Regions from separate parts of the Paenibacillus sp. FSL H3-0329 genome, predicted to be linked through region 2. Evidence: riboswitches for the same ligand, from Rfam matches in the RefSeq annotation. Region 2 holds a riboswitch; the other holds the start of a gene.

Region 1 (16,192 bases), 2.0 Mb from region 2:
GTATTGAATTCTTGTGGCAGTAAAAGTATGGGCTAAGCAGTAAAAAAAACATCGCAGGAACTCAAGTAAACTATATCATGTTGTGCTAGACGGTAACAAGTAAGCGTTTATCTAATCCAAACCATGCAGCTGCTTAAATTGCTCAGGACTCATCCCTGTCAATCTTTTAAACACCAAACAAAAGTAACTAGCATTATCAAAGCCCACTAGCTGGGCAATTTCATACATTTTTTTATCGCGTCCATTAAACATAAGCTGTTTACTCAAATTGATACGTTGCTTATTGATATAGGTTACAGGTCGATCATGAATTGTTTTTTGAAAAAGCCTGCATAAATACTGTGGCGATACAGAAATAATCTCCGCCAGCTCCTTTAAAGGAAGCGTCCTATGCAGATTGCTCTCTATATAACGCAGCACCGGTTTGATTCGCTCCAATTCATGTGCCTCATTTAGAGGCGATACTAGCTTTCTTTTTAAATCCAGAAGCAATGCGTAAAGATGTTTTGATCGTGCTAAATTGGTTTCCAGCTCATTGCTATCTGGCAGCATAAGGATTTGCTTTAGAGGATTGAGCCATTGATCTTCTTTTAATCTAGCAGGACCAGACTCGCGGATGCCCGCATAGAGCAGCATTTGACCAACCTCTCTGCCATTGAACGAGACCCATGATACCTTCCACTCCTTCCCACTGATAGGGGCATACGAATGAGGAATATCCGGGAACAAAAAGAACACATCACCTGGCCCCACGAGATATCGGCTCTCATGAATGATAAGCTCACCCTTACCTTCGTGAATCTGATGTATTTGATAGTCTGGAAAGCCTGCAGGACGTATAGTTTCTGGCTGATGCTCCCAAAATCCAAGGGTTGTAGCATAAAGCGGCAGCATGCTTACATCTTCTGTTTGGCAAAAAATAATTTTGCTCTCCATAAATAAGTCCTCGTTTCATATTTTGTTATCTGGGACTAAAATTCTTTTATTTATCCTAACATTACTTCAACTTATAATATGAATATAATAACATTACAATGATTATAAAGGAGATCAACTCATGCGAGCAAAGTTTGTCTACCAGCCACCTGCTAACGGTTATCCGGAATGGAATAACAACCCAGAGACTTTTGAATTGAATCGATTGGATGCACATGCCTCCATGATCCCTTACCGTAGTTTATCCCAAGCGCTAACTAACGATAAAGAAACCTCACCTTTCTACCAAACCCTCAATGGGCTTTGGAAATTCGCTTTTTCCGAAACACCGGATCAACGAATTGTGGATTTCTATAAAGCCGATTTCGATTGCAGTACTTGGGATACAATTCCTGTACCGTCCCACTGGCAGTTCCAAGGTTACGACTATCCACAATATACAAATCTCCGGTATCCTTGGGCGGAATCCGAGCCAGAGCTTAAAGCCCCCTTTGCCCCAACAAAATATAATCCAGTAGGCTCTTATCTACGAACCTTTACTGTACCTGAGTCTTGGAATGGTCAACCGGTGTACCTAAGCTTTCAGGGTGTTGAATCCGCTTTCTACGTCTGGGTAAACGGTGAACTTGTCGGGTACTGTGAAGATACATTTACTCCATCAGAGTTCGATATCACCCCATATTTAGTTGCAGGGGACAACAAACTAGCTGTCGAGGTTTATCGTTGGTGTGATGCCAGCTGGCTAGAGGATCAGGATTTCTGGCGCCTTAGCGGTATTTTTCGGGAAGTCTATCTTTATTCGGCGCCTTCCGTTCATATTGCTGATTACTTCGTCCACACCGACCTGGATGAAAACTTCGTACATGCGGATTTAAATGTAGATATCAAGGTGGAAAATTACTTTAACGAGCAAAGCCCATATACACTGCAAATGCAGCTTTACAATAAAGATGGCCAGCCTGTTTGGGAGACTCCTATCTCCACTACTGGTTCCTTTGAGCAAGAAGGCGTCCAGCAACTCAAGCTTTCTGCCCCGGTTGAGCAGCCATTTAAATGGAGTGCTGAAACCCCTTATCTTTATACCTTAGTCCTGTCTATAAATGACGACAACGGGCATACACAAGAAACGGTCAGCTGTAAGGTTGGATTCCGCAAGTTTGAGATTAGAGACGGACTTATGAAGATCAATGGCAAAAGAATCGTGCTTAAGGGCGTCAATCGCCACGAGTTCTCTTGTGACACAGGTCGTGCTTTAGCCAAAGAAGATATGCTGCGCGACATCCAATTAATGAAAACACATAATATTAATGCCGTTCGAACCTCCCATTACCCGAATCAGTCTGTCTGGTACGAGTTATGTGATGAATACGGATTATATGTAATTGACGAAACCAATCTGGAAACGCACGGCACTTGGGCATACAGCCAAGAAGGATTGAATGACGGGAATGTTCCTGGAAGCAAACCGGAATGGCGGGCCAATGTCATTGACCGCTGCAACTCCATGATGCAAAGGGACAAAAACCACCCTTCTGTCATCATTTGGTCTCTCGGCAATGAATCTTTCGGAGGCGACAATTTTATCGCTATGCACGACTACCTGAGAGAAACCGATCCTTCGCGGCCAGTTCATTATGAGGGGATCTTTCACTGTAGAGAATCGGAAGCAGCAAGTGACATAGAATCTACTATGTACATTAAACCGCAGGATGTTGAAAAATATGCGCTTAATAATCCGAAGAAGCCTTATATCCTCTGCGAATACAGTCATGCCATGGGCAATTCATGCGGTGGGCTGCACTTATACTGTGACTTGTTCGACAAATATGACATTGTTCAAGGTGCATTCATTTGGGATTGGGTAGATCAAGCCATTCGGACCCACACCTCCGAAGGAATTGAATATCTCGCTTATGGCGGGGACTTTGGTGAATCGCCTCATGACGGCAACTTTAGTGGCAACGGATTGCTTTTTGCTGATCGTACGGTTACTCCTAAGCTCTTTGAGGTCAAAAAATGTTATCAGAATATTAAAGTAACGGCTGAAAATATCCTAGAAGGACTCTTCCAGATTCGCAATTCCTTCTTATTTACCAACTTAAAGGAATACGATCTCAAATGGGAAGTTCGTTTAGACGGAGTAACTGCGCAAGAAGGCTTACTGAAGATCTCATGTGCACCAGGTGAGAGCACTTCATGCAAAGTTCCTTACGAGCTGGATTCACTGCGTGGCAATCATGAGGCAGTTCTGAATCTTTCCTTTATTCAGCCTTCAGCAACTATATGGGCAGAAGCCAATCACGAAATCGCTTGGGAACAGTTCATTCTGTCACCTCGTTTCGTAACCAATACCTCAAAGAGAACCACAGAAACACTGCGTGTCAGCGAGCTTGAGAATGTTTTGAACGTGCAAGGTGATAATTTCGAACTGAGCTTTAGTACAACTACGGGTGCTCTGAACTCTTATCGTTCCTCAGGCAAAGAACGTCTGCTAGAACCTGTAAGACCTAACTTCTGGAGAGCAGTCACAGATAATGATTGCGGTAATAAATTGCCACAGCGGTGTGCAGTATGGAAGCAGGCATCGCATAAACAACACTTAATCAGCTTTACATTTAGAACCGAAGGCTCTCTCTGTTTCGTCTCTGCCAGCTACCTTCTGGCTACAAGTCCGGACTCCACGCTTCGGGTTCAGTATGTGATTCGCGCTGACGGGACTTTAGAGATCACGCAAGAACTGAGTCCGGGCAGCAGCGTTCTGCCAGAAATCCCTGAGTTCGGAATGATGTTCGTTCTAGATGGAAGTCTTGATACCCTATCATGGTACGGCCGCGGGCCTCATGAGAATTATTGGGATAGACAAACAGGGGCACCACTCGGACGTTATACAGGCAAGGTTAGTGAACAATTCACGCCTTATCTCAAACCTCAGGAGTGCGGCAACAAGACAGATGTCAGATTTGCTTCAATTACAGAGAGCAAGGATGGATCAGGGCTCTATTTTGAAAGTGCAACGCCTATAGAGATTAATGCCCTGCCTTGGAAACCTGAGGAATTGGAAGCCCATGATCACGTCTATAAATTGCCAGTCTCGAACAAAAGCGTACTAAGAGTTAACTACAAGCAAATGGGTGTTGGCGGGGACGACAGCTGGGGCGCACCAACCCACGAAGAGTTCACTCTGCCGGCTAATCGCCCGTACATCTTCCGTTTCACTGTCTCACTGCTCTAATCTCTTCCACTTATAAAAAAGGCCGTCTCTGGTTGGTTTCTACCACACAGGACGGCCTTCTTCTATTTATTTTACAGCTACTGTTCCTTGTCTGAATTCCGAAGGGCTTAAACCTACATTTTTTTTGAACTGTTTGGAGAAATAATAGAGTTCGCTAAAACCAAGATCATGGGCAATCTCACCGACAGAACTTTGCGTCCCCCTCAATAGCTCCTTGGCCTTAGTTATCTTTTTTCGGGTGATATACTGAATGGGTGGAACTCCGATTTGCTGTTTAAATAGCCGGATAAAATAGTTGGGATGCATGTACGCAATCTCGGCAAGCTCGTGTATGGTGATATTTCGCTCGATATGAGCGTCTATGTACGTTAATACTTTCGTTAATTTTTCGATCGAGCTCAGATTCTTAAAGGTGATATCATCTACATCTATGTTCATAATAAAATAAGAGAATAACTCCATTAACTTACTTTTGGCTAATAAATGAGCATACACCGCATCAGATTTCATATGACTCGTTAGGCTGCTGAAAATCTTTTGGATTACATGAGGATCTACTTCTCTGCATACATGACTTAACTCTAACATTTTGAATAGATTAATGTCTCCGACTTTTGCGCTGAAATGGCACCAATACTTCTCAAAGGGTTGATCATTTATGCAAGAATAAGATTGCTTAACTCCCTCAGGCATCAAAAAAAGCTGACCAGGCTTCGGATAATATTCTCGATCTCCAATCTTTAACCAACCCTCCCCATCGCAAATAAAATAAAATTTACTATAGTCAGGTGTGTAGTCAAGATCTTTCCAGTCACGGCCACAAAGATTGTAATCAGCCATAATTAAATCAACCTTTAAATTGGATAAATAATTTGTAAGCAAAACATGGTTATCCATCCCTTACTCCGCCTTATCAGGTTAGTTTTGTACATCTAAAAGTTAATGTCCTACATTTTGATTCCCACATCTAATCACTAGAATGAAGAAGAAATAAACGTTTGAAAGGATGATTGCAAAATGGTGGATAAAAGCAAATATTTAAAAGTAATCGAAGATACGATCGCAACTGGAAGATTCAAAGCCGATTGGGATTCACTAAGTCAATTTCAAGTGCCTACGTGGTATGAGAACGCTAAGTTTGGTATTTTCATTCATTGGGGCCTTTATTCTATTCCGGCTTTCGCCAATGAGTGGTATCCCCGAAATATGTATATCCAGGGTTCGCGGGAATATGAACATCATCTTGCTACCTATGGCGAGCATAAAACCTTTGGCTATAAGGATTTCATCCCCTTGTTCAAGACTGAGCATTTCAATGCTGAGGAATGGGCCAATCTCTTTAAATTATCTGGAGCCAAATACGTGATGCCTGTTGCAGAGCACCATGACGGCTTTCAAATGTATAAGAGCGCTTACTCCCACTATAACACATATGAGATGGGTCCCAAGCGGGATTTAGTCGGGGAAATGAAAGACGCTTTTGAGCAGCAGGGATTAGAGTTTTGTGTATCTTCCCATAGAGCTGAGCACTGGTTCTTCCTGTCTCATGGCAAGGAATTTGATTCCGATATCCATGAACCGCTTGTATGTGGAGATCTCTATTGGCCATCCATGCCCGAACCCGATCATCAGGATTTATTCGGCTCCCCACCCAATCAAGAATTTCTGGAGGATTGGTTGATTCGCTGCTGCGAGCTGGTAGACAATTATCAGCCGAAAATCTTTTACTTTGACTGGTGGATTCACACAGCCGCCTTCAAACCCTATCTCAAAAAGTTCGCTGCTTACTATTACAACAAGGGAGAGGAATGGGGAACTCCGGTTGCAATCAATTATAAGCATGATGCCTTCATGTTTGGCTCAGCGATCCCAGATATTGAGAGAGGTCATTTCTCTGAGCTTAAACCTTATTTCTGGCAAACGGATACAGCAGTAGCTAAAAATTCATGGTGTTATACACCGGAAAATGATTATAAATCTGCCGTAGAAATTATCAGAGATTTAGTAGATATCGTAAGCAAAAACGGCAACTTGCTGCTGAATATAGGCCCTAAAGCGGATGGCAGCATTCCAGCTCAGGATCAGGAGATTCTGCTTGGCATCGGAGAATGGCTAAAGGTGAATGGTGAAGCAATCTATGATACGACCTACTGGCGCACCTTCGGGGAAGGCCCTACAGAGATCGTTGAAGGTCAGTTTACAGATGGGATCACGAAGATTTTCACCAATGAAGATATCCGCTTTACGGTAAAAGGCAGTTATCTTTACGCTAATGTTCTTGTCTATCCAAACAACGGTATAGTGCAAATCAAATCCCTTAAAGAAAACTCTGCTCACTTCCATGGGATGATTAAACAGATCAAAATCTTAGGTTTTGAGGAACAACCTGCATGGGAAAGAACCGATGAAGCCCTGATTATAAAAACAACCTCGGTTCGCAGTGAGACTCCGGTTGTTCTGCGGATTGAATTGGATTAGGGACACTTACAGAACTTCATAACCTATAAAAAGAGTGTTCTTGCCCATCCAGCAGAGAACACTCTTTTATAGTTTTATAACCATCAATTTATATTAAAAGTAGGGTACCCTGACGTTTACTGTCTTCATTCTAGTCCTATGAGGATATCTCGCGCGTAATTTGTTGGACTCCAAAATAATGCGACCATGAAGCGGATGCTCCGTAGGGATTTTTAGTTGTGTAGCAATGACTTCACTTAGCCCGTGGTTTCGGATGTCCGCTTGAAGCTGTAAGGCTTCTGGATCTTTTTCATAATCAAAATAAAGTGCAGAAACAATAGCTGAGACTAAATGTGAGGTCTCAAAACCAAGTTCATGAGCAAGCATTGCCGGTTTTACGAGTCGATCATTAGGTGAAAGCTTGCGAAGCGGGGAGCGGGCGACACGTGTAATTTTATCGTTAAAGTTGGGGTTAGTGAATCGTTCCATCATCTTTTCTATATACCGGTCATGTTCTATGGGCTTGAAGCCATATAAATGCACCAATAAGGTCCCTGTTTCCTTAAGCACCCCGTGAACACGAGCTCTGATTTCGGGATCAGACATCGCTTCTTGAATGCTAGTATAACCTTCCAGGTATCCAAAATAGGCTGCACTGCAATGACCTGTATTCACAGTAAATAGCTTCCGTTCGAGGTATGGCGCCAGCGAATCTACATAATGGACGCCTTTAATTTCATTGTAGTTACCAATCATTCCACTGCGGGGAATAACCCACTCACTGAAGGGTTCAACGAGGATTTCAAGTGAATCTGTATTTTTCTGCATAGGTACAATCCGGTCAACCATCGCATTGGGAAAAGCGACATTGCGGTCAGCAAGCTCCTTGAAGGATTGCTTCATATATCGATAAACAGATTTTTTCAACTTCTGACTGCTTCCAATCCCATTCTCACAGGCGATGATATGAAGAGGGGTGAGATTTCTGTTGTTTTCAAGCCTTCGTTCGATGCCCTGCGCAATGGTCTCAGCAATATCTTGTAAAGCGGATATTCCGACTGCAGTTGTCACAATTTCAGCTTCTGCTATAGCTCTAGTAACGTCCTCAGTATCATTCAGATTGATCGCTGTAACATTATCAACGATAAAGCTGTCCCGGTTCTTGTTAGCTAGGGTGACAGGATATTGGCCACGTTTTTGCAATTGGGCAATTTTACTCTTATTTCTTCCGACGAAACAAACGTTGTAACCGGAGTCCGACAACATAGGCCCAATAAATCCTCTGCCAATATTGCCCGCTCCAAAGTGTACGGCTCTCAATTTGGTATCCCCCTTTAATTTGAACTCAGTTTCTCGGTTTCTCTATACGAAGCAACGTTGAGTAACTACATGATCAAATTCAAGAAGACTTAGATTATCAATTTTATGGTGCTGCTTATCGAATTCAAGAAAATTAGTAATTTCGTTAGGCGTCACAATGCAACGGATGCCAGCTGCTGCCGCTGCCTTAGATCCATTCGGTGAATCCTCGATAGCAACCGCCTCATCAGCTGTGATTCCAAGACAAGCTAACGTTTGGTTATATAGCTCCGGATCTGGTTTCACTTTTGCCACATGGTCGGCAGTCCGAACACATTCGAAATACTCGCGAATACCCAATTGATTCAGATATTTTTCCACCCATTCCAGGGAAGAACTTGAGGCCAGCCCTATGCGCAGTCCAGCTGCCTTGGCAGAATCAAGATAATGCTGAATACCTGGTCTTATTGTTTCAAGCTCCATCAGTTTGCTGTGTCTCTGTTTAACAGCCTTGCTGAACTCTTCTTTGTCAATTGCGAGCTTAAGATCAGTCATCAAATATTCATAAGGATTAAAACTGTTCAAGCTCGTGCCGATGCAGGTGGAATATTGTTCAAGCGTCAGGTCCACTCCATATTCTGCATAAGCCTCGTTAAATGCGGTGTACCAAGCAGTCTCCGTGTCGATAATCGTTCCGTCAAAATCAAAAATAATTCCTTTGATCACAATCAACCATCTCCCTCGTATTATGTTTGGTTAGAATATCTTACGCAAAACCTTCTGCATATTCTACAAAAAGCTATTTCGGCTTGCGTTTGACTATAAAAACCATAACAAAGCCCTTCTACTGACGTCAAGCACGGTAGATAACATGCCACGTAATGATAACGATTACAATCAATGCGGACAACCCTGAATTTTTGCATCACCTGAACATCTTAATACATAACAATAATCAGATTCAAAAAAACACCACAATCCTATGTGCTTCAAGGGATTCCTTCTGCCAAGTTTGTTATGAAGGCAAGCTCCCTCTCTTTCTTTCCATTGCTGTTATTTAGAGTATTTTTCCAAGCAGCTAAAAATAATTTAAAATAATTTCAACCACATCCTTTTTACTTGATTGTACAAATCAAATTACGGGGTTATTTTTTGTCCATTGAGTAAAAAGAGGCTTTAATTTATGATAGTTTTTAATCGAGAATGATTATCATTATTGGTGGTCGTTACATATAATAGGGAGGCAATAAGATATGAACAAGGTAAGACAGTCCTTCGCTGTGGTATGTGTACTATTTTTGCTGAGTACATTGCTACTGGCGTGCGGAAACTCAAAGGAACAATCCTCTGCCAATAGTACGGCGAACGCAACCGGGAACTCTTCCGCTGCAACCGCGGCACCTTCAGCAGAACCCTCAGATAGCAGTACAGATGAAGCTGCAGCGACTACCCGCTCCTATACAGATTACATAGGACATACTGTAGAGATTCCAGTGAATCCGCAGCGAATTATCTATTCTGGAGAAACTTATGGCGATTTGCTTGCACTTGGTGTGCAGGCGGTAGGTTATCCTCTTTCTATGGGGGAAGGCCAGGTTTTTGAAGATCAATTGCAAGGTGTGGAGGATGTAGGCTTCCCTATCAATCTGGAAAAAACATTGGAGCTTCAGCCTGACTTGATCATCTATGCGGGCACAGATGAAGCTGATTTCGAGCAGCTCTCCAAAATTGCACCAACGATAATATTTAATACCTTTGCCCCACTCCAGGAACGTATGCTGGACATTGGTGGAATTGTTGGTAAAACGACTGAAGCAGAAGCATGGCTTGCCCAGTATAAAACCGCTGAAGAGAACATGTGGAAGCAATTGAAATCCGCAGGCATGAAAGAGGGCGAAACGGCTGCGGTCTTCACTTATTATCCAGGAGACAGACTATTTATAATGGCAGCAACCGGACTTTCACAGGTACTCTATGGGGAGAATGGCTTCAAGGCAACTCCAGCTATTCAGAAGATACTTGATGAAGGTAAAGGGTTCCAGGAAGTATCCATGGAAGTCCTGAAAGAATATGCCGGAGACCGGATATTCATCTTGACTCCAGTGGCAGAAGAAGCAAAACAATCCACAGAGAATCTATTAAAGAGCCCTATCTGGAAGAGCCTTCCTGCCGTCAAGAACGGATATGTCTATACACAAGACATCATGAAGACTTCAAGTGATGCGACAACAAGAGAATGGCTGCTTGGCGAAATTCCACAGCTATTGAATATGAAATAACCTTCCGAGATGAAGTGTTTAACACAAGGCTGATAAAAAACTGCAAGAAGCATGTCAACAGCTGTTGATATGCTTCTTTTTTTTATATACAATGAATTCATTGATAATCATTCTCACCAAATGAACGGAGGCTGAACCCATGCTGCATACATCATCGTCCTGCCCCCCACTCCACTCTCTGTTATTTCAGCTAAACGAGGCCGAACTGATGATTCAAGCTGCCGATTCAAGCTCTATAACGCGTACAACCCAGGACTATACCCTTCTCATATTTACTGGAGGGAACGGACAATTGAACCTCGATGATCAAAGCGTGATACTAAGTACGGATAAATGTTATCTACTATCTCCTGGAATCTCCTATAGTACGAACAACCAGGAGCTGACGTTGTATTATTACCTCATCACCTTTACAGCAATTTATACAACCAAGCATCCTAAACGATATTCTGGAGAGCTGCTTTCCGGCAGACGGGAGTTAATTGTGCACCCGTTCACCAAGGTAATCCGACTAGTCGAAGAGCTGCTCATGAACAGGAATAATACCGATGATGTACAACAATTCAAGCGACAATTAAAATTCCAAGAATTGCTGCTGCTACTTTTTGAGCATAATTACCCTTCCAAACACCTGCCAAGTCCTACGGAATCCGTAGAAAAGACCATAACATTCATTCAGGAGCATTATACAGAGAGTATCACCGTGAAGCAGTTGGCTGAACGGGCGGGGATATCGATCTGGCAGTATACACCGATCTTTCAACAGCTTACGGGTAAAAAGCCGCTTGAATACCTGACGGATCTGCGTATTAATCATTCCAAACGATTCCTGCAGGAATCGACTGAACCACTGCGGGAAATCGCCAGACTGGTCGGCTTCTCGGATGAATACTATTTCAGCCGCCGCTTTCGGCAAAAAACAGGAGTTACACCCGGACAATATGCACATCAGCAAGGTCGTAAGCTTACCGTCAAGGATTGGACGGGTCATGAGGTGGAAATTCCTGAACGAGCGAAACGTATTGTCTATCATGGCGAGACACTTGGCGACCTTCTCGCGTTAGGTGTAAAGCCTATCGGTGGAGATGAAGCATTCGCCCGGAACAGCGTCTATAAACATCGACTTAAGAAGCTCGCCAACGTCGGGTTTCCACTGGACCCGCAGTTGACCGCTTCCCTAAACCCAGATTTGATCATTTTGGCAAATAGTGATGAAAGAGCCTACAGAGCAGTTTCTGGTATCGCTCCGACACTCACCTTTGATTCATTTGCGCCTCTCGACAACCGAATGCGGACATTAGGCAGTTGGCTAGGTAAACAGCGCGAAGCGGAAGCATGGCTGGAGTCATTCACAATCAAAAACGCAGCCATGTGGCAGCAGCTTTACTCGACAACTCTCCAAGTTGGAGAAACCGCCTCTGCTTTGGTCTATGATCATGGAGATCATCTATATGCTATGGGAATGTCCGGATTCTCCACTGCGCTTTATGCCCCATGTGGTTTACAACCGACCGAAGAGATTCAGGCCATATTGGACGAAGAGTTAGGGTTCGCCGAAGTGGATCCAACACGACTGCCTGCCTACGCCGGAGATCATATCTTCATGTTCATTCCGGAACGCAAAGACTCGCGAGCTGCAATGGAACGACTACTAGACAGTTCACTTTGGAACAGTCTCCCGGCAGTACGTCAGGGACATGTTTATCTGCTCGACGGAAGCAAATGGAACTCCAGTGATGCGTTAACCCGGGAGAAGCTGCTAACGTTGTTGCCTAAACTACTCGGCGGAAGTAGCGCTAGCAATTGAAGGTGAATCTAGGATTCTCTTTTGACTTTTCAAAACTTCATAGGGTATACTTTATCTACGCTTAATTTCCAACTTTTACAGTTGAAAAGCGGGGGAACCAGTTAATTGGGGCGAATCATTGAGCATTAGAATGTAGGGTACCATCTTACCCGAGTCCGTCAGCTAACCTCGTCAGCAGTGGATGGGTCTGCTTTTCATGTTATTTACATAACCAGAGACCCTTGCTAAGGGTCTCTTTTTGTGCTTTTTTTGGACCCTGCTGGCAGTAGATTGGCCTTTGACACTAAGGCTCCCTCATTTCTCACACTACGAGACAAAGGAGAGATGTACGTGCAAAAGGTAAAGTACTTCACGGATATTAACAAAATAGCTATGTTGTCTGAGCTGGAAAAAGAGAATCTGAAAGAAATTACAGAAAAATTTGTTTTTCGTGTAAATGACTACTATCTGTCTTTGATTAACTGGGATGATCCAGAAGATCCCATCCGTAAGCTGGTTATTCCTAACGAAGGTGAACTGCTGGAGTATGGGCGCTGGGACGCCTCCGATGAGGACACGAATTATGTGGTACCTGGTTGTCAGCACAAGTATAGAACCACTGCACTACTGATTGTATCCGAGGTCTGCGGGGCTTATTGCCGCTACTGTTTCCGTAAGCGTCTGTTTCGAAATGACGTGAAAGAGGCGATGGCTGATGTCTCTCCGGGCTTGGAGTATATCGCAAAGAATCCGGAGATTAACAACGTACTTCTTACGGGCGGGGACAGTTTAATTCTCTCCACACCGAAGCTAAGATCCATTATTGAAAATCTAAGAAGCATTGAGCATGTTAAAATCATTAGACTAGGTTCGAAGATACCCGTATTTAATCCGATGCGGATCTCTGAAGACGAAGAGCTGCTGGAGCTGATTCGTACTTACTCTACCGAAGACAAACGAATCTATGTTATGGCGCACATCAATCATCCTCGTGAAATCACACCTGAAGCCAAAAAAGCATTTAAAGCTCTCCACAACGCAGGGGCAATTGTCGTAAATCAGACTCCCATCCTCAAAGGCATCAACGATGATCCCATTATTTTAGGGGAACTACTGGACCGACTTTCATGGGCTGGCGTTACACCCTACTACTTCTTTGTGAACCGGCCCGTTGCCGGAAACCGGGATTTCGTATTACCGCTCGAGCAAGTCTATCAAATTGTAGAAGAAGCCAAAGCTAGAACCTCAGGACTTGGCAAAAGAGTACGCTTATCCATGAGCCACACCTCAGGAAAAATAGAAATTCTCGCCATTGATAACGGGAAAGCCTATCTCAAATACCATCAATCCAGAGATCAGGAATACGGAAAATTCATGATTCTAGATTGTCCAAAGGACGCCGAATGGTTCGATGACCTGCCTGGGAATGAGCAATATTGGACCCCACCTGTGAAAAAAAACGATGCTATTATTTCTGTTAATCATTTATCAGAGCCTGCGGATTTAATCTATAAATAAATTAATCGGCTCTGTCAGACTCTGTCATAGGATATTACTTCATCACCAACAACAAAACTCCTCCCTCCCAAAATTAGCCCGAAAAAATCTATGATATAATCACGCTGTAACACGAAATGGACTAATGGGTGGGAATGCACACATGAAATTGGAACGATTGATTTCTATGATCTACAAGCTATTGAACCACGAAGTTTTATCTGCCTCCAAGCTGGCTGAAGAGTTTCAGGTTTCCCAGCGAACGATCTATAGGGATATCGATGTGATTTGTGCCGCTGGTATCCCGGTCGTATCATATCAGGGAACTAAAGGTGGATATGGCATCATGGACGGATATAAAATGGATAAAAGCCTGCTCCGTTCGTATGATGTCACTTCTCTGATTACTGTACTTAACAGTCTTTCTTCCGTGTTTGAAGATGAACATACGCAAAGAACCATTGAACGGCTGCAAACGATTGGAACGGAGCCACAGACCTCTAGTCTCGCGGTGGATCTTGAAACCCGGCGTACGGATCCTGACGCACTTCCTCTTTTACGTGCGGCTATAGCGGAACGAAATGTTGTCCGTTTTGATTACATCAGTGTAAAAAATGAACGTACAACCCGTGAAATGGAACCAGTAAAGCTTCATTTTAAATATAGCAACTGGTACATCTATGGTTATTGCCGGGCACGGCAGGATTATCGGGAGTTTCGTCTTTCCCGGATGCTGAATTTGTTCCTGACGCAGGATACCTTTCAATCACAACATGAAGTACCCAAAGAGGCTGGCTGTTCAAACAGGGTAGATCAGGTGGAGGAAATAGTAATCCGGGTGGGCCCTGAGGCTTTGGCAGAAGCTTTGGATCAGTTTCATCAAGTCGACAAGGAATTTCATTCTGATAAAAGCATGACGATGCGAATTCCTGTGTATAAGCCATTGGAAGCTTGTTGGCTTTGGTCCATTCTGCTGAGTTTCGGCAGCGGGGCCGAAGTCCTCGAACCCCCTGCATTGCGAGGTATTTTAAAAGAGCAGCTTCAAAACACACTCAAACTTTATGAAGAAGTATGACAGTCTGATGTCATACTTCTTCTTTTATATTAACAACAGTAACAAAAACAAATCCATGACAATTCAAAAGGAGACAATACGAATGACAAATTATCCAGTAGAAATGTTTAAATACCACACATGGGGAAACCAAACTATCCTGGGGAGAATCAAGGAACTCCCGGCTTCTGTGCTAAGTCAAGAAGTGAACAGCTCATTTCCCACCATCGCTCATGCCCTTAGCCATATCTATGCGGTTGATACGATGTGGTATCTTGTTTTAACAGGCACTGCTATGCCTGAGGCTTTTCAACAAAGTATCCCGCTAAATTTGAGCATTCTAGATTCTGTGGATGAGTACGTAAATATCTTTGCACAGCTATCGGAACAATACAAAGCATGGTTACACAACCAATCCGATTTGGAGCAAACCATTCTGCTTGACAATCCATTCGCCGGAATCCGCCAAACACGCCTATCAGAAATTGTGTTGCAAGTCGTCAATCACGGGACTTATCATAGAGGTAATATATCTACTATGTTACGGCAGTTAGGCCACGCTTCCACCATGAATGACTATTCTCTTTTTTGGTATCAGGTAACAGCGGAAGCTATTTAAACACTAATGGGCAATCTGCCCCACTCCATACCTAGAAAGGAAATTGTATTTTAATTATGGAGATTGAAAATCTAATTACAGTAAAAACGAGAGAAGATTTAAGAGTTTGGCTGCAGGAGAATTGTAAGACTGAAAAATCTTGTTGGGTACTCGTTAGTATGAAGCCAAACCCAGAAACGTTGCTATATTTGGACGTAGTTGAGGAATGTTTGTGTTTTGGATGGATCGATGGAGTGAAAAAGAAAATTTCGGAAACAGAGCTGGCGCAAAGACTCTCTCCCCGAAGTAAAAAAAGCTCTTGGACTGAATTGAACAAAGAACGGGTCCGCCGCCTCGAAAAGCTGGGGTTAATGAGTGCTGAAGGAAAACGGATACTTCCTGATATGAACCCTGATTCTTTTATAGTAGATAAGATTATAGAGCAAAGGCTAAAAGAGGACAGGCAAGTATATGAGAATTTCCGGGCCTTTCCCCCCCTTTATAAAAGAGTTCGGATCGACACGATCCAAAGCAATAAACATCAGCCAGATTTATTTAAGAGTAAATTAGACAAATTCATAACAAACACTAAAGAAAATAAAATGTACGGGCAATGGCATGATAATGGACGTCTGCTCGATTAAGCTGCGCTAGATGCATGATCTCCTGCTGAGGCTTTCGGACTCCAATGACGCTATTTACTAATTTATCGCCTCTTCAGCAATCCATCGGACTCCAGCGCAGCTATTCCTTAGAAACTGGCTCTTATAAGGCGTTTTTTTCGCCAATAGGGGCTATGCGGTCCGATAATACTCCAAATGACGGATTTTCCTGCATTTAAGGTCTGCTGAGTCCGATACGCCGAAGAATGATCATTTGCTGGACTCCTGAGTCCGACACCGCCGAAGTATGATCATTTGCTGGGTCAACTGCTATTGCTATTGCTATTGCTATTGCTATTGCTATTGCTATTGCTACTGCTACCACTACTGCTACCGCTACTGCTACCATGATCTCCTGCTGAGGCTTTCGGACCCCAATGACGCTATTTACT
Region 2 (16,192 bases):
GAAAATCACCCAGCCCTGACGTTTGTTCTTAGCGAACAACCCGTACATATATGGCAAAGAGGCTGGCAACATCCACATAGAGAGAATCTCCAGAACGTTCGTAAGTGGATTAGGGTTCTCAAAAGGATGCGCTGAATTGGCTCCGAAGAAGCCGCCACCATTCGTACCTAAGTGTTTAATTGACTCCAAAGAAGCGACTGGACCGATAGCGATTTGTTGCGTCTGCCCTTCGAGTGTAGTGACCTCAAGCGATGGCTTGAGCGTTTGTGGCACATGCAATCCTACCAGCACCAATGAAACTAGCAGAGCTAATGGAATGAATACACGAATATGTGCTTTTACGAAGTCCTCAAAAAAATTTCCGACTGATTTCTGTCCTGTAATCCCTCTGACAAAAGCAACCGCAACAGAAAATCCGCTCGCTGCAGACGTGAACATCATCATCGTGATGACTGCCATTTGTGAAAAATACGATAGTCCCGTCTCCCCGCTATAATGCTGCAGGTTCGTATTGGTCATAAAGCTGATCACCGTATTAAATGAAAGCGTCTGTTCCATATCGGCAATTCCATTCGGGTTCAGCGGCAATCCCCGCTGTAATCTTAGAAAAATATAACTGAAAGCAACCAGTACGATATTAGTTAAAACAAAGCTGAGTGCATACTTCTTCCAGGACATTCCGTCCCGTTTTTTCAGGCCGATCAGCTTATAAATACCTTTCTCTGTGCCTGCAAACCAGCGATCCGTACGATTCGGTTCGTTAGAAAATACATGATATAAATACGTCCCCATCGGCTTGACCAACAAGATGAGAATTACAATTACGACGACTATTTGCAAAATGCCCATGAATGCCCCTCCTTAAAATTTCTCAGGATGAATCAACGCGTAAACCAGATATATAAACAACAGTAGGGTAACAGCGATTACTAGAATCACAGCTTATCCCTCCCCGTATCCTCAACTACACCTGCGCACCAGCGCATAAAGCCATAAAATAACCCGTAAATTACAGCTAACGAAGCCACCATATACAGATCCATCATATCTTCCGCACTCCTTCCATTATCCTTGATGAGGTGATCTATCGATTAGAAAATCAGCATCACCACTATGGGAATAGATTACATAGCTCGCACCAAGTCTTTTATAGACCAATCTAGGATTTATAGAACTTGTAATCACAAAAATTGGCTGTGTCGTCCAGGTACGGCACATCTGAATATAGCGGCAGCAAAGCGGAAAGCTGCTCTCAAACAGATATACCCTGCCTACCGGGAACGATGGGCGAAACCAAGTGCTCTGATGGCGGGTATCCACTAGAATAACCTGCTCGATTCCGAGCTCCTCTAGTAAAGCTTTCTCAGCCAGATTGTTGGTTAATCCCGCCATCTTAATACCCCTGAACTTCAGAAGTTTAATGAAATGTTCTCCCGCCTTTGTAGGCGCACATACAAGCACATATTCATTCTGATCCGTCATCTCTTTTTTCTCCTCCTGCTCATTTACAACAAGGAGGCAACGAAAATCTCCGAAAGGATGTTGACCTATCGTCATTTTCGGGCACAACCTAAAGCTCGGTTGTGTCACGTCATTAGACGCTGCCTTACAAATACCGCTAATGATGAATTTAGCGACCTCTTGGGGGAGGCCTCCATAAATGCTTTGCTTCTAAGAGCACAGCAAAAAGCCACAAAGGATCTCCTCTGTGGCTCGCTAGCGGTCACATTGCACTCATCCTCTCTCCATACGCTTACGAGGTTAGCTGTCGGATTCGGGCGGTGAGAGTCGCCCTACCTGTATAGATGCGAGCTCACTCGCACCCTCTACAGGATTCACCCCATAATCAGCTTCCGACTCTCACATCGGCTGCCGATTGTTGGTTCCCCCGCTTTCCTTATCGGAAATTAAGCGGATCAAATATTCGATTGTCGTTGAAACAGGAGTAATCATACTCTTATGCACGAAGACTTGTAAAACCTGAATGATGCCAAAATAATGCAAATTAAAAACTATTTTCCCATTAGATAGCGCTTACTTGATATCTAATCTCTCTATATCTCTTGTTTACTCGAGTTTCGAGCGTTTAATCGCTATCTATAACCCATGTGATTTTATTCACCTTTTTAGAGCGAAAATACTGCAAATTCCCTTTATAGGTAGAAACGCAAGAAGCTGAGGTTGAGCGAGAAAGAGGCGCGATAACACGCCATAAATACCTATTTACCTCGTTTTTCAGTCGTAGTCGGCAGGATATGGTTAAAATCGCTCTAAAAGAACATTTTCCGTTTTTTACAGAAAATCTTGAAAAGAGTATGATTCGGGTTGAATCTAATTCATGAAAAACAATCAACGCTGAGTTCCTGCATTCGCAGGGAACGGGGGAACCATCAGGCCACCTGGCCTACTTGGGGTGAATCCAAAGGAGACTGCGTAAGTCTCAATAGGTAGGGCGACTCTCACCGTCCGAATCCGACAGCTAACCTCGTAAGCGTAAAGAGAGAGACCCTTGATCCGCCACGCTTTGGCCCAGGTATATCTGCCTGTAATCCAAAACCGCAGCAGAGGTCCTCCTCTTGCTGCGGTTTTTGCGTTACCTGAGCCTATTAGGTGATAGCACGCTGGATGGGGTGAATGTTTTGAAGCACTATTATTTAGGGATACATCAAGGGCTGCTTGAGCCGATAAGTCTAAATTACGTTTGTTTCGGGGCCTTGTGGTTCGAAGAAAATAATCACAGGTACATTGTAGGTTATGCATTTGGCCAGAACCAGATCCAAGCCCTTCGCCAATTCAGTACACCTTCTTCTTGTAAAGACTGTTTAGACTCTAAGATTGTATATGAAATATATAAAAAAATTCGAGAACAACAACAGCAGCAGGATTGGTCATCGCATCAAAAACTCCCGTGGTTTACAGCCTTCAAGGAGCCTTGGAAAGATGTAAGCGCCGGTTGGTATGTCTTGAGATCCCGCAGCACCTTTCCCTTACATCTATCTGTTATACGGAAAGAGAAGTTCCGACTATGGCTAGAGCATACCGCAGTCTGTGAGAATAAAATGGAAATGCTCGCCTGTGTAGAAAAGGCTAGTGTCACTCATCAGGTAGACTTAAAGCTTTTGGAAATCTAAGGAGGAACCCTACTATGGACCAGCGCAGACTATCCCGCATTGAAGTATTTGTATTGGATGAACCCGAGCCTATTCACTATGGAATGGAAGGGGCTGAAGGCTGCCGTTATGGTATTCTGAAGCTCACCTGTAAGGGAGGTTGCAGTTGGGGGGCTTGTCTAATCTCTGCCAACACCAAAAATTTCGATCTCATTAAATGGAGTTCTTTTTTACGGGCTATCTGTCATTGCCGTCTTGAGGAAGCGCTGGATAAGGTCCGCCGCGAAGGTTCAGATTGGGAGCAGGTTAAGCTTGAGCTAGTTCAGGGTGCTTTGCAGGATTTAAAGGCCAAGCTCCAGGGTAAATCCTTGGCTGGGCATATTCAGCAAGGGCGTCTGTACAGTGTTGCAGCTGGGGGGAGCAATTCCAGAAGTGAACGGCTCTACTACAAACCTTCCAAAGCTTTTTCCACTGCCTCCCAGCAGAAACACAGTTGCCCGGAACCAGACACCGCCGATCTTATCAATAAATCCATCTCTTACTTTTCTATATTATAGATTCAAGCAAATCTCTCATTCTGAAAGGATCGTGTTCACCATGCCTGACCCCTTACCTCCCGTGTCCACCTACAGTGCTAAATTTGCAGAGTGTGTTCAAAAGTATACTAATGAAGTCTACGTACTCAGTTCCATGTTATTAGAACAATCTAATGAGGCAGACAAGGTTACTATCCGCACCTTCACAGAGCTTCATAAAATATATCGTCAGGATAACTTCGACCCTCAGTTATTCTCTATCCACGCTTACCGCACTTGTATTCGCCAGTGTGCTGATTCTTTTGCCCGGCGCTCTCTTCTATCGGCTAAGGGATTACCTTGGGAGGAACAGCTTGTGAAGGTATTGTGGTACGGCTTAAAGCTGCCTCTTTCTCAAATAAGCATTATTCTGCAAAAAAGTGTTCCTGCACTGAAAGCACAGCTTAGAGCTGTACGGGAGCAGATGACCGACCAAGCGGATATACGAACGAGCGCAAATCTTTCTATAATTTAGTCACTGACTAGAATTCAGACGATCTTTAAGCGCATGAAGCATCTAACGGACTCAGGAGCCTTTAATTGAAGCTTTTCCTCAAATTTGGCCGGCGTTCGGACTCCAGTAGAAATCCCGAGCGATGAGCGTCTCGGATCGTCTTCAAGCAGGCCCTAATCATCTTCCACCAAGGCAAGGCTTACGGACCCAGATGACATTATTTGCACGTTTATCGCCTTTTGAGCATAGTATCGGACTCCAGTGCAACTATTTGGTTAAAAGAGCTACTAATTCACCGTTTTTCATGCCAATAGCGACTATTGTGTCCGATATCTTGCCAAATCTCGATGATTGTTGCATTTAAGTGTTGCTGGGTCCGTTAGCTATATCAGCTCGTATACAAAGAGATTGCCAACGCAAAAACGGGGATATCCCAGCAACCATAAATGGCTGTTAGGATCCCCCCCGAAAATTCAGTACCTACTATTGTGCCTTACTCTTACGCGCCTTACTGTACATCCACAATCCTGCCAACATCCCCACTATAGCAACACCGGTCAATACGCCTTGAACGAAATCCATAAAAGTGGAGCCATCCGGAAGCATTCTACTAACCGAAGCCAGTGATACCGAACTCATTAAAAGCATAATGGTATATTGTTCGCTTGTAGACATCATTAGCACTCCTTAAAAGTTATATGGGGCCTTCTTAGATCTTGTATGCTTTCATTGCTTTTCTGATTTCTTTAATACTTGGGCGTTTGCCGTACATCAGTACGCCGGTACGATAGATCTTGGCTGCCAGCCATCCGAAGATGAAGGTAGTCACAAGCAGGATCAGCAGCGATACAATGACTTGCCAGATCGCCACCTCACCGACACCAATTCGGAGCAGCATCGTCAATGGTGAAGTGAAAGGTACATAACTCGCTATCTTAACCACTAGAGTATCTGCATTGGAGATACTGAACAGTGGAACATAGAACGCTACGAAGCCTAACATCATGATTGGCATTACCGCCTGACCGAGATCCTCCGTACGGCTGACAATCGAACCTACAGCCGCATACATCAAGGCATAGAGGAAGTAACCTAATACGTACAAGACAAATCCATAGAGCAGCAAGTTAATATTGAGCTGGCCTAAATCGAGATCAAAATCAGCCAATACAGTCGCATTATGCGGGAGCGTCAAATTGACGACGATCGCTGCGACAAAGATCCCAATTTGCAATATTCCTACTAGGAAAACACCGATAACTTTACCGAACATTTGCGCTAAAGGTGAGGCACTTGTAATGAGAATCTCCATAATCCGCGAGCTTTTCTCAGAGGTTATCTCAGCGGCAATCATGTTGCCTGTCATCATAATGGACATAAAGAACAACATAAGCATGGCATATACGATAATGTAGTTAATGGCCGGAGTGTCCTCCTGAGAGCTTTCACTGCCACCGCCTGCCTTAAGCTGTTGTGTAGTAATCTGCACTGGTGTTGACATTGCAGCAATCTGTTCAGAGGTCAGCTTGTCGCCAACGATGAATTGTGTGTTTGCTTGCTGAAGTGCATTTTGAAGATAAACTTGAACATCTCCGTTTAGTTCCCCATCATTACTGTGATAAGTAACGGGTGGAAGCCCTTCACCAGTAGGTTCTGCAAAAGTAACATAACCTTCTACTGTCTCTTCATCTAATGCTTTCTTTAACTCGGCATCATCCGCAGAAGCATATTGTACTATCTTAGCCTGTGGCATGCCCTCTGGCGCAGTATAAGCCTTCAGCAATTCTGCAACCTGATTTCCCTCTTCAGCAATCACAGCAATTTGAGTAACTTCACTTTTGGCCGAATCACCCTTAAACTGATCGATGATATAGGGAAGATTCATCCCTATGCTGAGCAATAATACTAGAATCAAAGTAGTAATCATAAATGATTTCGTTCTAACTTTATTTTTAAAGGTAAAGCCGATAATTGTCCCCATCTTATTCATTAGATTCACCCACCGCTCTGATAAAGATTTGGTTTAACGTAGGTTCCTTGATTTCAAAATGCTCCACTTCACCCTGTGCTATCGCCTGCTGTAAAATACGCTGTGCTGCACCGATCTCACTGATCGATAACAGATACCCACGCTCCAGCCGTTTCACTGCTGTAACGCCTGCGATGGACTCCAGACCTTTTACCTCATTAGCTGTACGCAGCAATACTTCTTCCCGCGGGTAGCCATTCTTGATCGTGCGGATATCCCCTTGAACGACCGTATTGGAACGATCGAGAATCGTAATGTTACGGCACAGCTCTTCTACATGCTCCATCCGGTGCGTAGAGAAAAGGATACTTGTTCCCGAATCACGCAATTCTTTGACCGTATCTTTCAGCAGCTCCACGTTTACTGGGTCCAGCCCGCTGAAAGCTTCATCTAGAATCAGAATCTGCGGTTTATGAACGACAGCGGCGATAAAGCCCATTTTTTGCTGATTTCCTTTGGAAAGCTCTTCTATCTTTTTATTGTAATAATCCGGAACCTCAAATCGATCCAGCCAATAGCGCAAGCTCTTATCTGCATCACTAGCTGACATCCCACGCAGGCGGGCTAAGTAAACGATTTGATCGCTGATCTTCACCTTAGGATATAGCCCGCGTTCTTCGGGCAGATAACCCATAAGTTGCTGCAGTTCACTGTTGAAAGGCTTCCCGTTATACAAAATTTTGCCCTCATCAGGGTAGATTAGGCCGAGTACCATACGCATCGTGGTTGTTTTTCCCGCGCCGTTCGCCCCCAGTAATCCGTAAATTTCCCCTTTACCTACAGTTAGGTTAATTCCGTTTACTGCGGTTTTTTCTCCATATTGCTTAACTACACTTTCCAGCTTTAAGGCTTCCATTTCTCTAGTCCCCTCTCTTGTGGTCAATTAGAATAGGACGATGACCCTGTGTCCATAAACTTAATATTTCGTCCAGTTCCAAACTGCGGCTCTTGATAACCTTTACGCCCAAGTTATGAATGCGTTTCTCGTTTTCAGAAAATTGTTCTATGATAAAAGAAGCTACACCCGGTGTATCCATTGTAAAGTGCAAGCCTCCTGGCAACTCAGCCGATAACTCCGCAAGCTCCTCTTCATCCGCAGCATTCACCCAAACCTCGGTCCAAGCACCGAACAGACTGTCTTTTTCAGCCATGCCCAGCAGTTCTCCCCGATGCATAAGGACGATATAATCCGCCAGCCGCCGCACCTCATCCACAATGTGTGTGGAGATGATGATCGTTGCGTTGTTCTCATCCATATATTTACGAAGTGTCTCGATCATAATCTTCCAGGCAAAAGGATCAAGACCTGATGAAGGTTCATCCAATAGCAGCAGACTTGGCCGCGCCGCAAGTGCTGCAGCAATTTCGAATTTCCGACGCTCCCCTTTAGACATCTTCGAAAGTCTCATATGATACGGAACCTCCAAGCGATCCATCAGCTCCTGAAAATATTGATCGTCCCAATTTGGATACCAATACTTCCGAAATCGAGCTGCCTCCTCTGCATTCCAGTGGTTCTCCTCAGTAATTGACGTTTCAGGAACATAGGCAATGGTCTGGCGAAGCTCCAGAGACAACCCGCTATCATACCTGTTCTCAAACCAATATATCTCGCCTTCCTCTGGATTAGTCAGCTGCATCAGCAGATTCAGCAGTGTGCTTTTGCCGGAACCATTCTGACCTACCAAAGCTGTAATATATCCTTTAGGCATATTCAGGGTCAGCGGCCCTATCGTCTTGTTTCGCCGCCGTTTAAGTACATTCCGCAATTCTATAGCCATCTGTACCATATGAGTAAGCGCCCCCCTCTCAATCCTTTTCTCTATACTTGCGTTCTACAATCTCCATAAAAATCTGTTCAAGTTCATCCTTGCTGCAATGTACCGATCGGCCGATATCCACTGCACTTTCAAGTGCTTTGCCAACCGTTTCCCGTTTATATTCTTCCATTGCTCCGTCACCTACATGGGATACAAAGGTACCTGTTCCTTGTCGCGTTCGCAGCAAACCTTCGTTCTCCAGATCCTGATATACCCGCCGCACGGTAATTACACTGCATTTCAGATCTCCTGCGAACTCACGAATTGAGGGCAGCAGCGTACCTTCTGTAATGACTCCGCTAATGATTAATGATCTAAGCTGAGTCTCTATTTGATGATAGAGGGGCTCTGCACTATTTTCGTTGATTTGTACCGGTATCCACATTATTTACACCTCGCCTTCCACTCTAGCGTGCTAGAGCGCAGTCCTTGCCATTTCCGATTTTTTATACGAGATTGCGACTTTTCAGCCGATGTATAGTCCATTTAGAGAATAATTGCACAGATATTGTCCCCAGCAGAAGTGACCCCCACATGATCGGAGATAACAACCCCCACTCCTTTGAATAGGAGATACTGTATAAGAACAAACTGCCTCCGCCCAGTGTAACTAAGAACGATGTTGCCCACGATAAAACTACGATAAGCAATGTTAGCCATAGATAAGCTTTGCCGCTAAAAAGATATTCAATAAAAATATATAGACCCGAGACCATGAATCCGAAGCCGAGCCAAGTAATCGCAAAAGCTATATACGAAGGAACCGCCAGTTCTGTCCGGAAATTCTCTCCTAACAAGTAAATAATACCGAAGAATAACGTACCATTTAGTGTAAAGGAGCCCACACCCTGAAGTTTCCTCCGCGATAATATTACTGCAGCTGGAATCGGTAAAGTCCGTAAGTAAACCAACATTTTTGTGTAAGAGTCTTCACTCCAATATTTCATGGAGCGGCGAGAGAATGTTAATCCCAATAAGGGGATAAAGGAGAGAAATAAGAAATCCGCTAGCATCGTCCGATCCTGCTCACCTAGTACATCATTTGCTATCAGGCTAGTCAGTCCACCAAGATAACTCATAAAAACAACTGTTATTACGAGGGTCCCTAATATTTTTAATTTGTCTCCGCGAAAATCAGAGCGCAACATAAACCATGAATCTTTTAATGTTCTCATCAATGCTAACCTCGCTTTACAATGTCTTCAGCGTCTAGCAGAAGCAGGTGTTCATATCCCTGTGCTTACTGTATATATCTATATACACAGTATATGACCTTGGTTTTTTATTGTCAATCCTGTAACTGGAAATTATTCAAAAGAAATAGGAGGTTTGGGCAACCTCATACTTCAAGCTTATGAAGACACTCTCAGACGTTAGGTAACGCTTATTAATTGAGATTAACTACAATGAGGGGGAATTGAGGCAGAATGCTACGGGGCGAATGTAACTGGGATAATTGAGTTTATTAGATAATTCATTTCAGGAAATGAAGTAGTAAGAGCTCACTCTCTGCTTCTATGCAACGTGTTGGTGTGATGTGCGTTGAGAGAGGCGGGTGGCGGAGCAGATACTGGTTCGGGTTAGGGTGCTGGTGCGGCTGTGGTGCTGATTCGGGGGTATGATGCGTGTGCGGCGAATGGTGCAGTTCCGATTGTGTGATGCGGGCGCGGCGGATGGTGCAGTTCCGATTGTGTGATGCGGGTATGGCGGATGGTGCGGTTTCGGGTGCGGGATACCGTTTCGGCTGCTAGTGCAGTTTCAGGTGTGGGATATGGGCGACTGCCGGACGGAATAGAAACATTAGGGAAAAACTCCCTAAAATCAGCCAAATAGAGCTTAGATTACGAGCTTTTAGGGAATTCCTCCCTAAAAATTCAGCTATTACTCTGTTATTGGGTTAATTCCATTCAATTTTAGGGAGGATTTCCCTAATTATGGCCTTTTTTAGCTAATTTCGTTCATTTTCAGGGAGGTTTTCCCTGATTACGTCTTTTTCGAGCTAACTTCATTCAATTTCAGGACAGATCCCCGAAAATCCACAAACGAAAATAAGCCCATCACCCGCAATCCCTACTCAGGAACATGCAGATATATAGGCTTATTTCATAACTATTTACGACTCTGCTACTCTAGTGCTGTTCATTCGCTCAACGCACTAAACTCTGTGCTCTATTCAAGCACTTATTTTACGCTCCCAAAATAACTTCCCACACCGGCTTGGTGTGTCCACCTGGATACAAAACATACAACAGCACGTACACCATAACGCCTGTAATCGCTGTGATAAACCAAATTATCGATGTCACTCTGCCCCACTTACGGTGCTTGGAATACTTCGCCTTGAAACCAAGAGTTAACGTAGTAAGTCCGAATACCGCAGCTACGGTTGCCAGGACGATATGGAAGATCAGAAACACTTGATAAATCGTCTTCAGTTCATCCGGACCGCCCCATGAGGTATTCCCCACAAACAACGTTCTCGATACGTAAACAATAAAAAACAGCAGCGCAGCGATAGCGGCAGCAATCATCGTTTTCTTATGCGCCTCGCGTTTGCCCTTGATAATGAGCCACCAACCTATAGCCACCAGCACCGCGCTGAGCACGATGAATGACGTACTAATAGTCGGGAACACTGTGAAAATATCCATGATTCTCCCCCTCGGCAGTCTACCAGTTATGCACGGTTCAAGTTGCTCTCCTGAAGTGTTGAGGATGGCGTCGACAATTCATCGTCGTCTTGTCCGTTCTCTTTTTTATACCAATGATAGAACACATAAGCAAGCATAGAGGCAAAAATAAATTCCTGAATGAACTTCATCGCGATGCCTCCCACCTGTTGATCCACCTTCGGCGACATCACTTCAAAGAATGCAGGACCTCCAAAATTCTGAAGTAAAACAGAGGGGTCACCCGAGATACAATAGCCCATAGCACGCGCCCAAGTCTCTGGATCACTGTAAGTGGCGTAGAGCGGATGATCGGCAAATATAATCAGCCCGCAAGCTGGCGTCAGCAATACCATGTTCAGAAAAATAAACCCAATCTTCCCAAGCCCACTCGCCATACGATGTTCCGGCAGCGGATTAATCAGTGTCCACCACATTAAAGCAGAGGTCAGGAACAAAACAATGTAATAAATACGATGAACAGTAAAATGCAGCATCACATAATCATGAATAACAGGAATATGGTACAAGGAAAAAAGTCCGTTAAACAATAGAGCAGCTACTACCGGATGAGCTAAAAAAGATAACCGCCGAAGCGGATTCACCTTTAGTATCCTGCGCCAGATAAAATCTGGAATTCCAAGCATAATCAGCGGCACCGCTACCAGGTAAGACAAGGCCATACTGACCATGTGGAAGGAAAACATCATATGCCCTAAGAGGCTAATGGGTCCTCCTTGTGCCAGATAAAGGGCAAGCATCCCACAGACAAATAACGCTCTACGCCAAAATGGCACCGTAACTGAATCGGCATAACGCCCAGCAATCGGACCAATCCACACAAAATAACCTGCTGTCAGCAGCAGCATTACCGCTAGAAAAAGCGGACTCCATAGTTCAGCAAAGCTAAAGTATTCTAATCCCAGCATAATCCCAACCTCCTAGCGCAGGAATTCTTATATCTAAACATCAAAAAGAGGGGGCATCGCAGCCCACCTCTTTCATTATTGTCCGTTAGTTCCACCAAACCCAATACAGCGACATAACAATACAGGTCCCAGCGATAAAGAAGCCGCCCAGCATGAAGAGAATCGGCAGAAGATGCCCTTTATCTTTTAGGTGCATCCAGAAGCCCATCTGTACAATCACCTGAAGAACAGCCATTACCAGCAGCAAAATAATCGCAAAGGTTGCATTTACTCCCCCAGCCGCAACAGCGGCGAAAGCAATCAATGTTAAGACAATGGAGAAAATAAAGACAACAATATGTTTCTGTGGTCCTTCATGCCGATGACGTTGCTTATACCCGCCGCTATCTGGCATATGCTGATCCGTCGTCATAGTGCCTAGCCCACCTTTCCGAGTAGGTATACAACCGTAAAGATGAAGACCCATACCACATCGATAAAATGCCAGTACATGGCTGACACATACACTTTTGGTGCAGTAATTACCGTTAACCCCTTGCGGGCGAGCTGCCCGATCAAGATGGAGATCCAAGCGATCCCGAAGGCTACGTGCGCACCATGAAATCCTACCAGTGTGTAGAATGCCGAGCTGAATGCACTTGTGGTCATTCCGAATTCTTCGTGTCTTACATATTGAGTAAACTCATAGATCTCCAAAACCAGGAAACCTAAACCTAAGACTACAGTCACTAAAAGCCAATTCCGTAGCAGTGCCGGCCGATTTCTGTGCATCGCTTGAATAGCGAATACACTCGTCAGACTGCTTACCAGCAGGATGAATGTTGCAGCGGCTACAAGCGGCAGGTGAAACAGTTCATTCGCCGAAGGCCCCTCATTCGTCTGATTACGCAGTGCGAGGAAAGTAGCGAACAACGTGCCGAACAATACCGCTTCGCCGCCTAGAAACAACCAAAAGGCAAGAACCTTGTTGCGTCCTTCGAGCGTAGCTTTTTCCGGCTCGTGCGGAAAGGTATCCTTAGAAGCTTCTGCATGTGCCGTTGTCATGTCCGCTCACTTCCTTCCAGCTCTTCAGGTTCAATATGCCATCCGTGATCATCATACAGCGAACGCATCAGCATGGATCCAAATGTAATAATAAGACCGATGGCTGTAACGATATAATTATTAAACAGGAAGCTCATAAAAGCATTGCCGAATTCATCACGGCTAAACATAAAGCCAAGCCCAGCGATAAAAATTCCGATAGACATCGTAAACGGTAAAATCGTTGCCGACGGCATATGAATTGAGCCCACCGGCTCTGCTGGTGTCATGCCTTTATTCCCTGCTACTTTTTCTTTCCAGAAGGCATCAATCCCCCGAATAAGAGGTGTTTGCTTGAAGTTATATTCTGGCGGCGGTGAAGGAATGGTCCATTCCAATGTACGTCCATCCTCCCACGGATCATTGCTTGCATCCGCTGGTTTTCTGGAAGTCAGGAAGATGTTCACCAAGAAAATAATCATACCGACACCCATAAGTCCTGCACCGATGGTACTGACTAGATTCAGGAAATCAAATTGCTGATTAGGTAAATAAGTAAATACGCGGCGCTGCATCCCCATAAGCCCAAGGAAATGCTGTACAAAGAAGGTCAGATGGAATCCGATGATAAACGTCCAGAAAGTCCACTTGCCCAGCTTCTCACTCAGCATCCGTCCGAACATCTTCGGCCACCAGTAGTGCAGACCTGCGAACAGGCCAAGCACCAAGCCACCAACAATAACATAGTGGAAATGCGCTACGACAAAATACGTATCATGGAACTGAAAGTCAGCAGGTGCGGACGCCAGCATCACTCCAGTTACTCCCCCCATAGTGAAGGTAGGAATAAATCCAACAGCGAACAGGTTAGGGGTTGTGAAACGTACTTGCCCGCCCCACATCGTGAACAACCAGTTAAAAATTTTAATCCCGGTAGGAACCGCAATTAACATCGTTGATACGGAGAACAACGCGTTAGCTACAGGTCCAAGTCCAGTTGTGAACATGTGGTGAGCCCAGACCATGAAGCCTAAAAAGGCGATCAAGATGGTTGCAAACACCATGGAGCTATATCCGAACAGTCTTTTACGCGAAAAGGTTGGGATGACCTCGGAAATAATCCCGAAGGCAGGCAGAATGAGAATGTAAACTTCCGGATGACCAAATATCCAGAAGATATGCTGCCATAGCACTGGACTTCCTCCGGCTCCAACTTCGAAGAAATTGGCTCCGAGAATCCGGTCGAATGTCAACAGTACTAAACCTACTGTTATTGCTGGAAAAGCAAACAAAATAATGGCGGAAGTGATAAATGTGGTCCAGGCGAACATCGGCATCCGCATATAGGTCATTCCCGGTGCACGCATCGTAATGATCGTGGCTAGAAAGTTAATCCCCCCGATGAGGGTCCCTAATCCGGCAATTTGTAAGCCGATCGTATAGAAGTCTACACCGTGTGTAGTGCTGTATGTACTCGTAGATAGTGGGGTGTAGGCGGTCCACCCGGCGTCAGGAGCGCCACCCATAACCCAGCTAAGATTCAGTAGAATCCCGCCGAACAGGAAGGTCCAGAAACCAAGTGCATTTAGAAAAGGAAAGGCTACGTCACGTGCACCGATCTGTAGCGGAATGACGGCATTCATGAGTGCGAAGATGACTGGCATGACGCCGAGGAAGATCATCGTCGTACCATGCATGGTTATGAGTTCATTAAACGTTTGTGCATCCAAAAAGTTATTCATCGGCTTGATGAGCTGCCAGCGAATCAGAAGCGCTTCAATTCCCCCGATGCCAAAAAATAATCCTCCGGCCCATAGGTACAAAATCGCGATTTTTTTGTGATCGACGGTTGTTAGCCAATCCATAAGTCCTGTATGGCGCTTCACACTGTGGCCGTGCCCCAGAGGCTTGGATGAATTCAAGGTATGCGCTGCTTGAGCCAAAGTTCGTCCCCCCTTTTCGAAAGTTCCGCCCGCCTTTAGGCTAAGGCATTAGTCCAGCTTATAGTTGGCCAGATACTCTGCAATGCCATCAATCTCAGCATCACTCAGGCCCAGATCTTTGGGGTTAGGCATCAGATTGCCTGGTTTTACGGATTGCGGGTCGTGCAGCCAGGTTTTGAGATTCTCTTCAATCGGCGCACCATCTTCCCTCGTGTCGTCGTTGAGCAGAATTCCAGCAATCGACTCCCGAGAACTAATTCCGGTCAAGTTCGGCGCATTATTAATCCCTTGATCGCCTACAGCGTGGCAAGTCAGACATGCCGCTTTGAACTTCTCAGCTAAAGCAGGATCCTCCGGCAGCACAGCGACAGGCGCTTTCATCGAATCAATCCACTTCTGAAATTCCTGTTCACTAACTGATTTCACCTTAAATTCCATCAATCCATGAGAAGGCCCACATAGCTCCGCACATTTCCCACGGTAAACGCCTTCATTAGGCGCACTAAAGCTAAAGCGGTTAATCGTTCCAGCTGGGTTGGTATCGATTTTACCGGAAAGAGAAGGGACCCAGAAGGAGTGCAGCACATCTTTAGTTTCCAGTTCAAAGGCGATATCTTTGCCCACCGGAATAATCAGATCCTGTGCTGTAGTTACCTTATAATCGGTATACTCAAACTCCCACCAGTATTGGTGGCCGGTTACTTTAACCTTGATCGCATTCTTGTCATTGGAATGATCATCTCCAGCGGCAAACACTGCTTTCACCGTTGGCACGGCCAGTACTACAACAAGGATAAGCGGAATAACTGTCCAGAGAATCTCAAGTTTAATGCTGCCCTCAACCTGCTCAGGGATTTCATTCTGACCCGGTCTTCTGCGGAAGCGGATCAGTACATAAGCTGCAATCGTAAAGACAATCAGCAGCACCACGATCATAATGCTGATCGACAGCTCCATTAATCCGTAAGATCTGTCTGCTGCAGGTCCCTGTGGTCTGAGTACTGACAAGTCCTCACGACCGCACCCGGCAAGAAAGAGTCCAAACATAGCGGTCATGGGAAGGAGTCGCTTTACAGCCTGCCACGTTTTCATCATTGATCTACCCCGCTTTTCCCGATTTCGTAGATTCCTGTTTTTTTCTGTCAATTATAACAATCACTATTAATATAAGTTTAAGGGAAAGTTTTGTCAATCGTTCACAACTAGTTCACATTGTAATTTTCGACACAATAAACCCTTGTCCCATCTGGATTTGATGGCATTTTATGAAAACGCAAACAAATAAAAAATAATAAAGAAAGCGCATACACTTTAAAATGTGTCTATTAATTCATTTGACTATTCTATGAGGAAGACTTTTCCTTATTCGTAAATGGGCATACAAAAAAAACCGATTCCAGCAACAAAAGTTGCTCGGGCACGGTTTATAAGAATCCTCGTGGATGTTATTACTCAAAATGATGTCTAAAGTTAAGCAAGTGACAAACGTATCTGTTAGCTAGGAGACGGATGAATTCATCCGTACCAACTCGTGTTCCACGACCATGGTCAGTTCCTCTTCATAGCCTCCTGTAATCCGATACTTTCGGACGTACTCCTTTACGAATTTCTTGGGATCTTTGGGCCGGAAAATGCGTGTC

Evidence for each region. Region 2 has a riboswitch for cyclic di-AMP ahead of NSQ66_RS02605 (hypothetical protein). Riboswitches for the same ligand answer to the same signal wherever they lie in the genome.
Region 1: it holds a riboswitch for cyclic di-AMP, as region 2 does, so the genes downstream of both, NSQ66_RS10950 (KamA family radical SAM protein) here and NSQ66_RS02605 (hypothetical protein) in region 2, are expected to answer to the same signal.

What each region holds. Positions count from the first base shown of each region.
Region 1 is NZ_CP150150.1:2,544,724-2,560,915, reverse strand. Features, by position in the region: gene NSQ66_RS10990 (AraC family transcriptional regulator) at 112-936, opposite strand; gene NSQ66_RS10985 (glycoside hydrolase family 2 TIM barrel-domain containing protein) at 1,058-4,168, shown strand; gene NSQ66_RS10980 (AraC family transcriptional regulator) at 4,235-5,065, opposite strand; gene NSQ66_RS10975 (alpha-L-fucosidase) at 5,186-6,646, shown strand; gene NSQ66_RS10970 (mannitol-1-phosphate 5-dehydrogenase) at 6,740-7,945, opposite strand; gene NSQ66_RS10965 (HAD family hydrolase) at 7,988-8,650, opposite strand; gene NSQ66_RS10960 (ABC transporter substrate-binding protein) at 9,178-10,203, shown strand; gene NSQ66_RS10955 (AraC family transcriptional regulator) at 10,343-12,010, shown strand; cyclic di-AMP (ydaO/yuaA leader) riboswitch at 12,059-12,200, shown strand; gene NSQ66_RS10950 (KamA family radical SAM protein) at 12,341-13,507, shown strand; gene NSQ66_RS10945 (YafY family protein) at 13,650-14,561, shown strand; gene NSQ66_RS10940 (DinB family protein) at 14,644-15,159, shown strand; gene NSQ66_RS10935 (YdeI/OmpD-associated family protein) at 15,216-15,782, shown strand.
Region 2 is NZ_CP150150.1:568,201-584,392, reverse strand. Features, by position in the region: gene kdpA (potassium-transporting ATPase subunit KdpA) at 1-849, opposite strand, end outside; gene NSQ66_RS02605 (hypothetical protein) at 1,066-1,557, opposite strand; cyclic di-AMP (ydaO/yuaA leader) riboswitch at 1,735-1,924, opposite strand; cyclic di-AMP (ydaO/yuaA leader) riboswitch at 2,344-2,508, shown strand; gene NSQ66_RS02600 (hypothetical protein) at 2,577-3,131, shown strand; gene NSQ66_RS02595 (hypothetical protein) at 3,146-3,667, shown strand; gene NSQ66_RS02590 (hypothetical protein) at 3,708-4,160, shown strand; gene NSQ66_RS02585 (hypothetical protein) at 4,623-4,817, opposite strand; gene NSQ66_RS02580 (ABC transporter permease) at 4,849-6,129, opposite strand; gene NSQ66_RS02575 (ATP-binding cassette domain-containing protein) at 6,122-7,024, opposite strand; gene NSQ66_RS02570 (ABC transporter ATP-binding protein) at 7,029-7,958, opposite strand; gene NSQ66_RS02565 (GntR family transcriptional regulator) at 7,978-8,373, opposite strand; gene NSQ66_RS02560 (hypothetical protein) at 8,435-9,163, opposite strand; gene NSQ66_RS02555 (DUF420 domain-containing protein) at 10,175-10,639, opposite strand; gene ctaG (cytochrome c oxidase assembly factor CtaG) at 10,666-11,586, opposite strand; gene NSQ66_RS02545 (cytochrome C oxidase subunit IV family protein) at 11,672-11,998, opposite strand; gene NSQ66_RS02540 (cytochrome (ubi)quinol oxidase subunit III) at 12,004-12,630, opposite strand; gene ctaD (cytochrome c oxidase subunit I) at 12,627-14,474, opposite strand; gene coxB (cytochrome c oxidase subunit II) at 14,601-15,647, opposite strand; gene NSQ66_RS02525 (hypothetical protein) at 16,051-16,192, opposite strand, start outside.